2 regions of the Deinococcus aquaedulcis genome follow, and region 1 is predicted to be linked to the other one. Evidence: riboswitches for the same ligand, from Rfam matches in the RefSeq annotation. Region 1 holds a riboswitch; the other holds the start of a gene.
The links. Region 1 has a riboswitch for cyclic di-GMP ahead of KMW22_RS01825 (hypothetical protein). Riboswitches for the same ligand answer to the same signal wherever they lie in the genome.

Region 1 (7,023 bases):
GTTGGGCACAGCGCGCAGGGGGGCCTGTCCAGGCGCACTCAGCTGCAGGCCCAGCTGGCTGAGGGGCGGAAGCTCGGCTGCCAGCAGGTCGCGGGCCTCGGGTGATTCCGGCAGCCGCAGCTGTACCCGGCCGCTCAGGGTGGCGGTCTGGAGGCCGCGCACCTCCAGGCGCCGCGTTTCCTGCGGGCGCAGGTTCAGCAGCAGCGGCAGGGCGGGTTCCAGCTGCGTGCCTGGGGGCAGCGTGCCGCCCAGCAGGCTCAGGGTAACGCTGCCGGCCGGCAGTGCCTCGAACACAAAGCGGCCCTCGCCGTCGGTTTCGGTGGCCAGATCGCCCGCGCGCAGCAGCAGCCCCGGCGCCCCGGCGCCGCCGGGCAGCAGGAGGCGGCCCTCCAGCCGGGCGAGGTCGGTGCGGCGGTGCACCGGAACTGCCAGGGCCAGATTCACGCTGGCGCGCAGTTCGGCCTGCCAGCGGGCGTCCTGGTGCGACACCTTGGCGCTGAGCACCGAGGTGGGCCCCCCGCGCGGGTGTGTGTGGCGCCCAGTTCCGCGCTGAACTGCCCGGCGCGCAGGTTGGTGGTGGTCACGGCGGCGCTGTAGGTGGTTTGTGGACTGGCCTTGACATCGGCGCGCAGGCCCCCCGACAGCACCGTCTGGCCGCTGCGCAGGTCGGTGCTGAAGCCGGCCGTGGGCAGCAGTTGCAACGTGCCCTGGCGGCGGGTGACGGCCAGCTGGTAGCCCAGTTGTGGCCCGGCCTGGGCCGTGGGCGCGGTCCAGGTCAGCTGGTGGCGCAGCGGCATGCCGCCCCAGCTGTGGTTCAGCGTGCCGGCCACGCTCTGGGCGCTGGGGCTCAGCAGGGCGCTGACCCCCAGCTGCCCAAAGTGCCGCCGCACCGAGGCCGAAGCGCTCAGGCGCGGGGTCAGCGGGCCGCTGCCGGTGTGCTGCAGGCCCAGCTGGGCCCCCAGGGTCAGGTCGGCGTGGGGCCGCAGGTTCAGGCCCGCCGTTAGCGTCTGGGTGGGGGTCGCTGCGCCTTTCCAGCCGGCGGTGGCCCCGGCATACTGCACACTCAGGTCGGCCGCAGCGGTCTGGTACTGGCCCTGCGCCTCGGCAGCGGCGGCCCCGGTGGTCAGGTTCAGGGCCAGGGCGCCGCTGCCCTGCGCGCGCCCCGCCCCCAGCGGCCCCTGCGCCCCGCCGTACAGGCTGGCGCTCAGCTGGGGGCCGGTGTGGTCCAGTTCCAGGCCCAGTTGCCCCTGCGCGCCCTGGGCCAGCAGGCCCCCCCCCACACTGAACTGGCCCTGACGCTGCCCGGCGTAGGCGCTGAAGGTGAGCGGCCCCTGGCGCCGGCTGCCCGCTGCCCCCAGCAGTGAGCCGGCCAGGAGCGGACTGTGCTGGGGGCTGAGGTGCCCGGCGCTCCAGGCGGCGTCTGGCCGGGCGTAGGCCACCCGGAAGGCGGTGCGGCTGCCCGAAAGCTGCAGGGTGCCAGGGTCGCCCTGCAGCGGCGCGCCCTGACCCGTGAGTGTGAAGTCCAGCTGTCCGGGCGCGGCGGTGCTGGCCCCCACAGTCAGCTGCAGGGGAAAGACGTGCGAAAGCTGCGCGGGCGTGGGGCGGCGCAACACCCGGTCGGTGCTGGCGCGACTGGTGGCCACGGCCCCCTGGCCCTGGGCCCTGAAGGTCACCTGCACGGGCTGCGCCGGGCCCCCGGGCGACACCTGCACCCGGGCCTGTACCTCGGCCACCTCGCCAGCGGCCAGCAGCAGGCGGGGCCGGCTGAGCTGCACCTGGGCGCCCTCACCCTGCGCGGACAGCTGCAGCGTCTGGTCCACATTCCCGGTATTCAAGACCCGCCACGTGACGGTGTAGAACGGGTCGGCGCTGGCGGCGGGGGCGTCCAGCAGCTGCGCTTCCAGCCGGGGGGCGGCGGGCACCTGCACCGCCACGCTGAGGGCCGAGTCCGGGCTGGTCACGCGCAGGGTCAGGGCCCCGGCCTTCAGGCGGTCCGGGGGCAGCAGGGTCAGCAGTTCCAGGCGGCTTTCGCCCGGCGCCAGTTCGTAACTGGGGTCGCCGGCCAGCAGCGTCCAGCCGGGCGGCAGGTCCAGGCTCAGCGTGCCGCGCTGGGGCTGCGCGGAAGGGTTACTCAGCGTCAGGGGAAAGGTCAGGGGCGTGCGCGCCTCGGCGCTGAGGGGCGCAGGCGGCGCCGTGAGCGTCACGGCCTGGGCCCCCGCGCCCAGCAGCAGGCCCGTCAGCACCAGCGCGCGTCGCCGGCCCATTCAGTCCACCGTAAAGGTGTAGCGCGCGCCGATCAGCTCGGCGCCCCGGTCGTCGGCCAGCACCAGAATCTGGTACTTGCCGGCGGGCAGGCCGGTCAGGGCGTAGGTTTCCAGCACGCTCATGCCGGGGTAGACGCGGCGCGGGCGGCCGGCCAGTTTCTGCACCAGCTGGCCCCGGGCGTCGTAGATCTCGGCGCGGGTGGTGGGTGCCGCCAGCCGCGTGCCGGTGTTGCCCAGGGTCACGCTCAGCTGCAGCCCCGTGCCCGCGCGGCCCAGCTGTGGGTCCTGAAACTTCAGCCGGGCCTGTCCGCCGGGCACCTGCACCACCACCTGCACGGCGTAGCGGGTGACCTGCTGCAGGCTCAGGCTGTTGGACCGGGCCGGCGCGGGCGCCCCGCTGCCCGTCACCGGGGTCACGAAAATAACGCCCCAGTGGCTGCCCGCTGCGGCGTTTTGCGGCACCTGAATGCGGTAGGGCACCGAGAGCTTGCCCCGCGCCGGCACCGTGACCAGCGTGCTGGGGAACTTGATCCAGCCGGTGTTGCTGCGCTCCAGGGAACCGGGTTTGAGGTACGCGGTGCCCACCTTGGCATCCGAGCGCACGTCGCCCAGCGAGAGTTGGGTCTGCACTGGCGTGGTGCCCGGATTGCTCAGGGTCAGGGTGCCCTCCAGCACGGCGCTGGCCGCAGCAGTGTGTTCCACCACCAGGGGGCTGGTCACCTGCACCTGGGCGCCCGCTGCCCCCAGGCTGAGCAGGGCGGCTGTTACAGCAAGCTGTCTCATGCAATCAACCTCAAGAAAAACGGGGAAAGCGCCCAGAGACCCTTTCCCCGCCTGTGGGGCGCGAACAGGCTTAGAGCCCGGTGCCGATGGTGTAAGTGAGCGTGCCGCTGAAGTTCTCGAACCCGCGCGAGGCAATCACCGAGTAGGCCACCGAGGCGTTGCCGCCCGTGGTGAACTGGGCAATGCCGGTAATCAGGTTCTTGCCCGCCAGATCGGTGCCCGTGAAGTTCACCGTGGCGCCCGTGCCGCCGCTCCCCGCTGCTGCCGTGCCCACCGTGGGGGTCAGGCGAATGGTCAGGCCGGCGGGCAGGGTGGTCAGGTTGCCGTTCAGGGCCAGGGCCACCGTGATGGACCGGTCGCCGTCAGCCGTGTTGTCCTGGGTTTCGTAGCTTACGGTGGCGCTGCCAGCCGCCTGCGGGGTCGTGCCGAACTCCGCGTTCACAAAGTCCACCGAGAGGTTGCCCGTCACGGTCAGGGTATCGGTGCCGCTGTTGGTGGCGGTCACAGTGGTCTGCTGTGTGGCGGCGGTGGGGGCCGCGAATACAGGCGAGGTGGCGCACAGGGCCAGAGCGGCCAGCATCACGTTGAACTTTTTCATGATCATCTCCCTTTCTTGCAGACAAGGGGCCCGTGATGGACGGTCAGTCCACCCGGAACGCGCCGAGTCGGTCGCACCACTTGCTCCCTCTGCCCGAGGTGCCCGGATTACAGGACAGAGATCAACGCACCTCTTCGCCTGAGTCATCTCGAAACGAAGTACACGAAAGATGCCGCCTGGGCGCTCACAACCCTCTGACATGAGACAGATTGGGCGAGAATGAACACGCGGGGTCACTCGGGCGCTGTGGTGGTGCCAGAGGCAGGGGCGGCTGCCAGCGTTCGGCAAAGTCTTTTGAGTAAAAAAGCGCTCTGGGTAAGAGAATTCGTGAACGGGCCTCTCGGCCTTCGCCCTTATCCCGCTTTTCTCTTCTGCCGCCAGACCTCTTTCATGAAGGGTGTCGGGCTCTGACAGAGGCTTTGTCAGGGCCAGATCAGGAGAGAAGGCCGGACCCCAGCTGCCCTCAGTGCGCCGCCCACCTGTCGTGGAGGTGCCTGCCACCCGGGCGTCTTTCAAAGGCACATCAAACGTGCAGGCCAGAAAAACGGCGGCTTCTTCGCCGCCGGTCACGTTCTCTCTGTTCCCGCTCTACCCGTCCTGCCCTGGCCGCCAGCCGGGGGGGCGCAAAAGGTAATTCAGGCGGTCGCGCCACGTGCGGGCCCCCTTCACATCGCGCCACAGGGCCGCGAATTCGTGAAAGGCCACGCGGACCGGGTGATAGGTGTTGATGTTGTGCACCAGCCCGTAGCGCACCCGCTCGGTTTCGGCCTGAAAGGTGCCCAGCAGCCGGTCCCAGATGATCAGAATGCCCGCGTAGTTCTTGTCCAGATACACGTCGTTGCTGCCGTGGTGGGCGCGGTGGTGGCTGGGTGTGTTGAACACGTATTCAATGGGCCGGGGCAGGCGCCCTATGCGCTCGGTATGCACGAAAAACTGGTACAGCAGGTTCCACGACTGCGCCAGCAGCACCATCCAGGGTTCAAAGCCCAGCAGCGGCAGCGGCAGCCAGAAGGGCAGGGCGGTCATGGGCACCCAGGTCTGGCGCAGAGCGGTGGACAGGTTGTAGTGCTGGCTGGAATGGTGAACCACATGGCTGGCCCAGAACAGGCGCACCTCGTGGCTGATCCGGTGAAACCAGTAGTAGGCAAAGTCGTCCAGAAAGAACAGCAGCACCCACACCCACCACGCCTCCGACGGCAGGCGCAGCGGTGTCCACAGGTACAGGGCGGTGTAGATGCCCAGCACCACTGCCTTCCAGAACACGTTGATCAGCACGTTGCCAATCCCCATGCTGAGGCTGGTCAGGGTGTCGCGTGCGGCGTAGCCCAGCCTGGGTTCGCCGTGTTCGTCGTGGTCGCCCAGGAACCGGTAGGCGGCCCACTCGATCAGCAGCGACAGCACGAAGACCGGAATCGCGCGTTGCAAGAGGTCAATCATGGGTGCCCCCCGGCCACAGGTGCAGGCTGTCCAGGGCGGTGGTCAGCGCGGCCTGTCGCGCGGTGTCGGGCCCCAGGGCCAGCGCGGCGTGCAGGGCGCGGTAGTGGTCCAGCGCGCGGGTCTGGCGGGCCACGTCGCGGAAATACAGGGGCCCGGCCTGGGTGTAGACCTCGTGGAAGGCGCCCAGCAGCAGCGGCGCCAGCGCATTGCCGCTGCCGTGGGCCGCAAGGCTCTGCACGGTCCAGTCAAAGGCGGTAAAGGCCTGCGGTGCGTCCGGGGTGCCGGGTTCGGGTGGGGCGCCCAGGTGCGCGCGCAGCGGCGCCGGGTCCAGCCGTGCCGAGGCCGCCATCCAGTGCGGCAGCAGTGCCGCGCGCAGGTCCAGCAGCTGCGGCACCAGCCCGCTCAGGTCGCCCGCCCGAGACAGGTGGGCCAGCACGCGCAGGCCGCCTTCTTCCGGGTGGCACACCCGCGTGGGTTTGCCCTGGCGGATCTCCAGCAGGCCGTCGCGCGCAAGGCGCTGCAGGGCTTCGCGCAGGGTGGGGCGGGTGACGCCCAGCCCGGCGGCCAGTTCGCGTTCGGCCGGCAACAGGCTGCCGGGAGGATAGGTGCCGTCCAGCAGACGGGAAAGCAGCGTTTCCTCGGCGTGCAGGGCGGGGCGCAGCGGCTGGATCATGCAGGGCCTCCGGGGTAGAACCAAAGTGGTCAGTGGTCTGACCAGTTTGGGTGGTGGGCACGCGGCTGTCAAGCCCCGCTACACTCGCCCCCATGAGCCTGCCCGACGCCGCCCTGCACGCCGCTGCCCAGCAGTACGGCACCCCGCTGTACGTCTACGACGCCGCCGAACTGGACGCCGCCCTGACCCGGGTGCGCGCGGCCTTTGGCGCGGCCCGGGTGCACTACGCCATGAAGGCCAACCCCAACCTCACCCTGCTGCGGCGCCTGCAGGCGGCCGATGTGGGCTTTGAATGCGTCAGCATCGGTGAACTGGCGCGCGCCGCGCACCTGGGGGCCCGGGGCGAGCATGTGCTGGTGAACGGCCCGGCCAAGACCGACGCCGAATATCGCCTGGGCGCCGAACTGGGCGCCACCTTCATTCTGGACCGGGAAGAGGAGGTGCGCCTGCTGCCCCCGGCCGCCCGCGTGCTGGTGCGGGTGAACCCGGCCCTGAACGTGAGCACCCACGACCATCTGGCGACGGGGGCCGCCACCAGCAAATTCGGCGTGACGCCGGACCAGACCCCGCGCATTCTGCAGGCCCTGCGGGCCGCCGGGCACACGGCGCTGGGGCTGCATGTGCATATTGGCAGTGCGATCCGCGACGCAGGGGATTTCACGGCGGCCTTTGCCCGCCTGCGCGACCTGCGCGCCCACACCGGGCCCCTGGCGGTGCTGGACGCAGGCGGCGGCTGGAGCCTGGACGCCGATCTGCACGGCATTGCCCGCGAAGCCCACGCGGCGGCGGCGGCTTACGGCGCCGAGTTGTGGGTGGAACCGGGCCGCTATCTGGTGGCGGGGGCGGGCACCCTGCTCACGCGCGTGGTGGGCACCAAGGTCACCGGCCGCCCGTTTGCGCTGGTGGACGCCGGCATGACCGAACTGCTGCGCCCCATGCTCTACGGCGCGCAGCACCCGGTGCGCCCACTGTGGGACCGCCCCGGCACCGGGCCCTGGGACCTTGCGGGCCCGGCGTGTGAAAGTGGCGACATCCTGGCCCGGAACGTGCCGCTGGCCGCGCCCCAGAGCGGCGACCTGCTGGCGATTGGCGAGGCCGGGGCCTACGGCGCCGCCATGAGCAGCACCTACCTCACCCGCCCCCGCCCCGCCGAGGTGCTGTACGACGGCGGAACGTGGACTGTGATTCGCCGCCGCGAAACGCCGCAGCACATCTGGGCGCTGGAAGAGGGGGAAGGCACAGGGCAGTGAGTGGATGGGCTCTGAGGG
Region 2 (7,023 bases), on a different contig from region 1:
GCCGCCTTCCGGGGTGAATTCCAGGACGGCCTGGTTTTCAATCACCGTTCCGGCGGGTGTGCCTGCGGCGTGGGCCGGGCTGAGCAGAGCCAGCGCCAGCGCCGCGAGCGTCTTGAGCACCGAAGGGTTGTTGCGCACGTTGCCTCCCAGAGCAAAAAGGGTGGGGAAAGAAAACAGTCTCGTGTTGGGGGTCACAGGGGGAGCGGAAAAAGAAAGCGGTCGGGGCTCCCCCAGGGGGAGGGGGGCGCGCTCCGGTCTGCACCAGAACGCGCCCGCACGTCAGGCTTACTTCACTTCGACAACGAAGGTGCCGGTGATGGTCTGGCCGGGGGCCAGGATGTCGCCGGTGTCAATGGTGCCGTTGTTGTTGGTATCCACGCCCGCGTAGACGGTCACGCCGTCGTTCTGGGGCGCCGCGATGGGGGCCGCGCTCCAGCTTGCACCGTCGGTGGAGTACAGCACCGTGCCGGCGGCCGTGCTGGTGGCGCTGAAGCTTACGTACCGGGTGTTGGCCGGCAGCGTGTCGCGGATGAACGCCTTGGTCACGTTGGCATTGGAGGTGTTCTTGCCGATGATCGTGTAGGTCAGTTTCTCGCCGGGCTTGGCTTCGGCCTTGTCCACGCTCTTGGTGGGGGCGCCCACCGGGGTCTTGCCCACCACGACGGTGTCGTTGGTGTCGGGCACCGACACGCCGGTCGTGGGCGAGGTGGCGCGCTGGGTCAGGGTGATGGTCTGCGCAGCAGCGGCGCAGGGCACGTCCACCACGGCCACCAGCTTCAGTTCGGCGCCGGGGGCCAGCGGGCCGGTGTCGGCCACGCCGTTGCCGTTGGTGTCGGTCAGGGCGGTGTCGCCCGCGTCGAACACCTTGTTGCCGTTGTTGTCGCGGAAGTACACGACGTTCACGGTCACGGTGCTGCCGTCCACCAGCTTGATGGGCGCGGTGCCGCTCACATCAAAGGTGTCGGTGGCGCTGCCCAGGTTGGCAATCTCCATGCCGATGGAGGTGCGGGTGGGCGCCGTGGTGCTGGTGCAGGTGCTGGGCGGAATCACAGGCGAACCAGGGTTGCCGGGCTGGCCGGTTTCGGGGGTGCCGGGGGTGCCCGGGTTGCCGCCCGGGGTGGGCGTGGGGTTGCCGAACGACAGACCCGGCAGGTTCACGATGTCGCGGGTGGCGTCGCTCTTGCTGGGGTCGTTGCTGGAGGTGGTGATCACCGTCACCGTGGGGGCGTTCACTGGGTTGGTGGGCGCGCCGCCAGCCGGGAAGGTCACGCGCACCAGCAGGTCGGCGGTGGCGCCGGGGGCCACGGTGCCCACATCGGGGGTGCCGTCGCTGTCGGTGTCGGTCAGCGGGGTGCCGTCGGGCTTCAGCAGCGTCACGGTCGTGCCGGCCGGGAAGCCCGCGAGGCTGGTGGTGATGTCCAGCACGTCGGGGCGGTTACCGGTGTTCTGCACGGTGTTCGTGAAGGTGATGGTCGTGGTGGTGGCAATCGCCTGCGCGGTCTGGGTGTCGCTGGCGCTGGGGGTAATGGTGATGCCCTCGGGGCTGGTGTAGGGCGGGGTCACGGGGTTGCCGTTGCCGTCCGGGTCGCTCTTGGGCCCAATCAGCGCCGAGTCATTGCGGGCCACGGTGGTGACGTTGGAGTTGTTGGCGTCACGGGGCACGCTGGGGTCGTTGTTGAAGGCCGGGTTGTCGCGGCGGTTGCCGGTGGGGTCGGCGCCGTAGCGGTCGGTGTTGGCGGCGGCCGTGGGCACCGTGTACACCTGGAAGAATTTCACGCTCTGGTCAATGGCCACGCCCGTAATGGAGGTAATGGCGGTGGCCGCCGCAATTTCGGCGTCGCTCAGGGTGTTGTCGTTGTTGGTGTCGGCGCTGGCGGCGTAGAAGCGGATGTTGTCCGGGGTCTTCACGGCCCCGGCGGGGTCGGGGGTGTTCGTCAGGTCGTAGGCTTCGCCCGGCACGTTGCCGGTGTTGGTCAGCGTGTAGGCGAAGCTCACGGTGTCGCCGGGCTTGGCCGTGGCGGTCTGGCCGGGGCGGGTGTAGTCGGGGGTGGTGCGGTCGGCGCTGCCGTCGTTGGGGGTAATCGTGAAGCTGGGCACCGGCAGCACCGTGGTGGTCACCGGGTTGGAGGGAATGGGGGGGTTGGGGGTCGTGCCGCCTTCAGGGGTGAACACGATCTCGGCCGTGTTGGTGATCACGGTGCCCGCCGGGGTGCCGGCAGCGGAGGCGGTGCCGGCGGCCAGCGCGGCCAGCAAGGTGCAGATGGTCCAGGATCTCTTCATGTCGTTTCCTCCGGGGAGCAGGGGGCGAAGCTTCTTAAATGACGGTCACGCGCGCGGGCCTTCTGCGCGTTTGGTCCGGGCGGGAGGCCGGGTTCTGGGGTCGCGCTGCGGTGCGGGCCACCGCGCGCCGCCACGCCAAACCACAACGGCCACGACCCCCGCATGAAGCGGCGACCGTGGCTGGGTGAAGCGCGGGCAGCATGAGCATCAGAACACACCTCCGAGAACAAAGAGTTGACCGACAGCCTGCGGAACAATTCCGCCTTCTGTCGGTCGCGCCACTTGCTCCTCACCTGACATAAGCGCCCGTCTGCGCCAGGTGATTCATCGCTTCAGAAATAAGGTTGTGCGGTCAGCGGGCGAAGGCCGCCGGGGTCTCTCCGGACAGGCACGCAAGCGAGGGTTCAGAGTACTGACACCTTCATGTCTGACTCAGGCGTCACTATGAACTTTCTCACTCCGTACGTCCACCCGTATCATCCCGGGCGTGGGGGGGGTTGTCAAACCCCAAGGCGGCCGGATGACGCTTTGGCAATGGGGGTACCAGTTCCCCCATCAAAGGCGTCTATCTCTTCTATAAAGCGGTCAAAGAGGTAGCGGCTGTCGTGCGGGCCTGGGCTGGCTTCCGGGTGGTACTGCACCGAAAACACCGGGTAGCGCGCGTGTGCCATGCCCTCCAGGGTGCCGTCGTTCAGGTTCACATGGGTGGCCACAAAGGCCCCATTGGGAATCGAATCAATGTCCACGGCGTATCCGTGGTTCTGTGACGTGATCTCCACATTGCCCGTTAACAGATTCTTCACGGGCTGGTTGCCGCCCCGGTGGCCGAACTTCATCTTGAAGGTCTTGCCGCCCGCCGCGAGCCCCAGAATCTGGTGGCCCAGGCAGATGCCGAAGGTGGGCAGCAGGCCCATCAGTTCCCAGGCGGTCTTGTGGGCGTATTCCAGCGGGGCCGGATCGCCGGGGCCGTTGGACAGAAACAGGCCGTGCGGCTGCAGCGCCATGATCTGCGCCGGGGTGGTGTGGGCCGGCACCACAATGGGCTCAATACCCACCTCGGCCAGCCGCTCGATGATGGTGTGCTTGATCCCGAAGTCCATCAGGACCACGCGCTTGCCGTGCCGCAGGGTGGGAAAGGCGTAGGGCAGGGCGGTGGTGACCTCGCGGGTCATGTCGTGCCCATCAATGTCCTGGTGGTCACGGGCGCGCTGCACATACACCTGTTCCTCGGCGGGGGTGAATTCGCCGTAGGAATCTTCGGGGTGGGTGTAGGAGCGGTGGGCGATCACGCCCTTGACCACGCCGCCTTCGCGCAGGCGCCGCACCAGCGCGCGGGTGTCAATGCCCTGAATGGACACCACGCCGTACTGCTGCATAAAGGCTTCCAGAGACTGCTGGGCGCGGTGGTTGGAGTACTCGCCCGAGAACTCGCGCGAGATAAAGCCGCGCACGTAGGGCTTGTTGCTCTCCATGTCGTAGATCGCCACGCCGTAGTTGCCCACATGCGGGTAGGTGATCGTCACGATCTGCCCGTTGTACGAGGGATCGGTCATGATCTCCTGGTAGCCAGTCATGGAGGTGTTGAACACCACCTCGCCCACGGTTTCGCCCCGGTGCCCGAAGGCGTAGCCCCGGTACACGGTGCCGTCTTCCAGGGCCAGGATGGCCCGCTCTTTTCTAATCATGTGTGTCCCTCCATTCGCGCCTCGCTGGACGCGTTTCATGGCCGGGCGCCGCGCGGTCCATCCTGGCTTGCCCAGTCACGGGTTTACCAGCGGTAGCGCACGCTCGCCTTGCCGATGATGACATTCCCGGTCACGCTGCGCTGTGAGGTCATGCCGTCAAAGCGGTTGATAAGGTCGGCCGCCGCGTTCATGGCCGGGGCCAGCAGTTCTTCCAGTTCCTCGTCCTGCATCTCGGCCGGCAGGCTGCCCATCAGGTCCTTGCCGCTCAGGGCGGGCAGGTCTGGGGTAAAGCCGAAGCCCGCGTTGCCCGTCAGGCCCGCGCCCTGGAAGGCCGCGCTTTGGCCCAGGGTGGCGCCGCCTTCGCGCAGGGCCGCGCGCAGGGCCTCGTCGCTCCAGGCGGTCACGAGGTAGCCGTCGCGGAAGCCGTAGACCATCTTCATGCCGGCCAGCAGGGTATCGAGCTGCTTGAAGCTCTCGCCCATCATGCCCAGGCCGGCCAGCCCCGCGCCGCCCAGTTCGGCCATCATGTCCTCGTCCATGTCGGCCATGACGCGCTTCATGGTCTGGTCCTGCACGTCCTTCAGGCTGGCACGCACGCCCTGGATCGCGGCGTTCACGCTGCGGGCGTACTCGGGCAGATGGGCCTCGGCCGCCGCCTGATCGGTCACGCGCTGGTAGCTCACGCTGTAGCGCAGGCTGGCCAGAGGGTCATTCTGGTTCAGGCTGGCCTTGGTGCCGCCCGCCAGGGTCACCTGCGCGCATTCGCCGCCCAAGTACCCCCCCGAACGCTCCAGGTGACTGGCGAGCTGGCTGTCCGTGAGGAAACCAAAGGGCTCGAACAGGTCCACGCGGGTGAGCCAGCGGCCCAGGTAGGCGCCGGATTCGGGGGCGCAGGCGGTGGCCTGCACGGCTTCGGCGGTGGCCGGAATGATGTCCTGCACCTCAAAGTCGCTGGTGGCCGTCAGCAGGCGGCGCAGCGGGGCGTCCTTGCCCTCGGGGTTGACCACCTGGGCCGAGGAGGTGCTCAGGCCGCTGGCGGTGGTGGTGAAGCCTCCGGCCACCTGTCCCAGCGTGTCAATCGCGTCCACCACGGGCGAGAGCAGGCGGGGCAGAAACACCTGCGACAGCTGCGAGCGGATCACCTTGGCGGCGGCGCTGAAGTTGGCGTACAGGCCCAGTTCATTGGCGCCCGCCGCGCGGGTGGCCGCCGCATACGGCGCCGAGGTCGCCAGGGTGGGCGCCGCCTTGCCGCTCAGGCGCCCCAGGTACGACATCAGCAGCGCCTTGTCGGTGGACACGTACAGCAGCCCCCCGCCCTGGCCCACGAACGCGTCGCCGTCGCGGGTGAAGGTGAAGTTACCCACCCGCGCGGTGGCCTTTTTGCCCGTGAACATCTCGCGCGACAGTTCACCCGCGCGGGCTACGGCCAGCAGTTCGGGGGTAAAGGTGCCGCCCTTGCCCTGCACCGCGAACACGCCGGCCACACCCTCGCGGCCCAGCAGGTCGGTAGCGATGGCCTGGAAGCCGCTCACCATCTCGGCCGGGCCGTCCTCACCCAGGTCGGCGGCGGCCAGCACGCGGTTCAGGGCCCCGCCAAAGCGCTGCAGGGCAGGCGCGGCATTCTTCGTTTCCAGCGTCAGCAGGGCGCCGGCGGGCAGCGAGGCGCTCAGCGGCTTCTGGGCCGTCTGGGCGCCAGCAGCCCCGGCGAGGCTGAGGGCAAGGGTCGTCAGTGAGAACAGGGTGACAGTTCGCTTCATGTCACCCATCGTAACTGGCCACCGGTCAGCGGCAGGCCGCAGATGCCCGCTCACGACAGCGCCTTGAACATGGCGATCTCGTTGCAGTTTTCAAAAAAGGCGCAACGCTGGCACTCTGACCACACCTTGGGGTGCAGATTCGTCTTGTCTATGCGGACAAAACCGCACTTTTCAAAGAAGCCCTGCTGGTAGGTCCAGGCAAACAGAGCAGGGAGGTCTATCGCACGGGCCTCGGCCTCGCAGGCTTCGACGAGCTGCTTGCCCAGCCCCCGGCCCTGCATGTTCGGGTGAATGGCCAGCCCGCGCACCTCGGCCAGGTCGGGAGCCAGCAGATGCAGACCGCACACGCCTGCCAGCCCGCCGGGCTTGCCCTCGTGGGCCTCGGCCACCACCAGATGAAAATCCCGGATGGTTTCCGCCAGCAGGGCGCGGGACCGCACCAGCATCAGCCCCCGCGCCGCCCAGTAGCCGATGAGTTCGTGGATCGCCTCGATGTCCGAGAGCCTGGCCTTGCGCGTGGCCAGCGGCGCCTGCGGATGCAGGTCCGGAACAGCGATGGAATCGAGGGCAAGGGTCATTGGGGCCCCTTTGGGGCCGGAACTGGGGAGTGGAGTCTGGGAAGTGGAAGAGCTGTTTCCACTGCCCACTGCCCACTCACCACTAACGGTCTTACCCCAGCGTGCGCATCCAGGTCGTGCCGCCGGGGCGCTCGCCGCGCGCGCGGTAGGCCTGAATCTGGGGTGCGTCGGGGATGTCGCCCATCACCACGGCCAGGGGCACCTGCTGAAAGCCGAAGTTGCTCCAGTCGCCGCCCTTGGAAAACAGGTACAGGGTGCGGTCGCCCCGGCCCTGGGCGTATTCCAGCGCGCTCATGATGAGCCGCCGCCCCAGGCCGCCGCCCCGGGCTTCCGGCAACACGGCCGCGCCACGCAGCAGCGAGGCCCCGTGACCGTGTTCCAGGCCAATGGCCCCCACCGGCTGCCCGCCGCGTTCCATCACCCAGTACGTGGTGCCCTCGGCCAGGGCGGCGTCGGTGTCCAGGCCCGCTTCGTGAAAGACGCGGCAGACAGTGTCCTTGTCGGTGGGGCTGGCCAGTCGAATCTGAACGCTGGAATCGGTCATGGAATGCTCCTTGTGAACGAGACTCGGCCGGGGTCACGGGGACCGCCGGAAAACAGGGGTTGTGCGTGGCGGCAGCATAGCGCAAAGCCCTGTGGAAGCGGTGCCGGGTCTGGGTCACACCTCCTCTCCCCCACCGGGCTGCACGTCCAGTCGCCAGGCCTGCTCGTCGTGAATCCAGC

Region 2: another riboswitch for cyclic di-GMP. It lies ahead of KMW22_RS11660 (DUF11 domain-containing protein); the one in region 1 lies ahead of KMW22_RS01825 (hypothetical protein).

What each region holds. Positions count from the first base shown of each region.
Region 1 is NZ_JAHRBL010000001.1:384,118-391,140, forward strand. Features, by position in the region: gene KMW22_RS01810 (carboxypeptidase regulatory-like domain-containing protein) at 1-504, opposite strand, end outside; gene KMW22_RS01815 (hypothetical protein) at 441-2,264, opposite strand; gene KMW22_RS01820 (hypothetical protein) at 2,265-3,047, opposite strand; gene KMW22_RS01825 (hypothetical protein) at 3,118-3,645, opposite strand; cyclic di-GMP riboswitch class II at 3,702-3,786, opposite strand; gene KMW22_RS01830 (sterol desaturase family protein) at 4,234-5,082, opposite strand; gene KMW22_RS01835 (GntR family transcriptional regulator) at 5,075-5,755, opposite strand; gene lysA (diaminopimelate decarboxylase) at 5,848-7,005, shown strand.
Region 2 is NZ_JAHRBL010000009.1:9,142-16,164, reverse strand. Features, by position in the region: gene KMW22_RS11665 (DUF7933 domain-containing protein) at 1-138, opposite strand, end outside; gene KMW22_RS11660 (DUF11 domain-containing protein) at 286-2,280, opposite strand; cyclic di-GMP riboswitch class II at 2,539-2,624, opposite strand; gene carA (glutamine-hydrolyzing carbamoyl-phosphate synthase small subunit) at 2,781-3,965, opposite strand; gene KMW22_RS11650 (hypothetical protein) at 4,049-5,722, opposite strand; gene KMW22_RS11645 (N-acetyltransferase) at 5,773-6,300, opposite strand; gene KMW22_RS11640 (GNAT family N-acetyltransferase) at 6,392-6,844, opposite strand; gene KMW22_RS11635 (GNAT family N-acetyltransferase) at 6,959-7,023, opposite strand, start outside.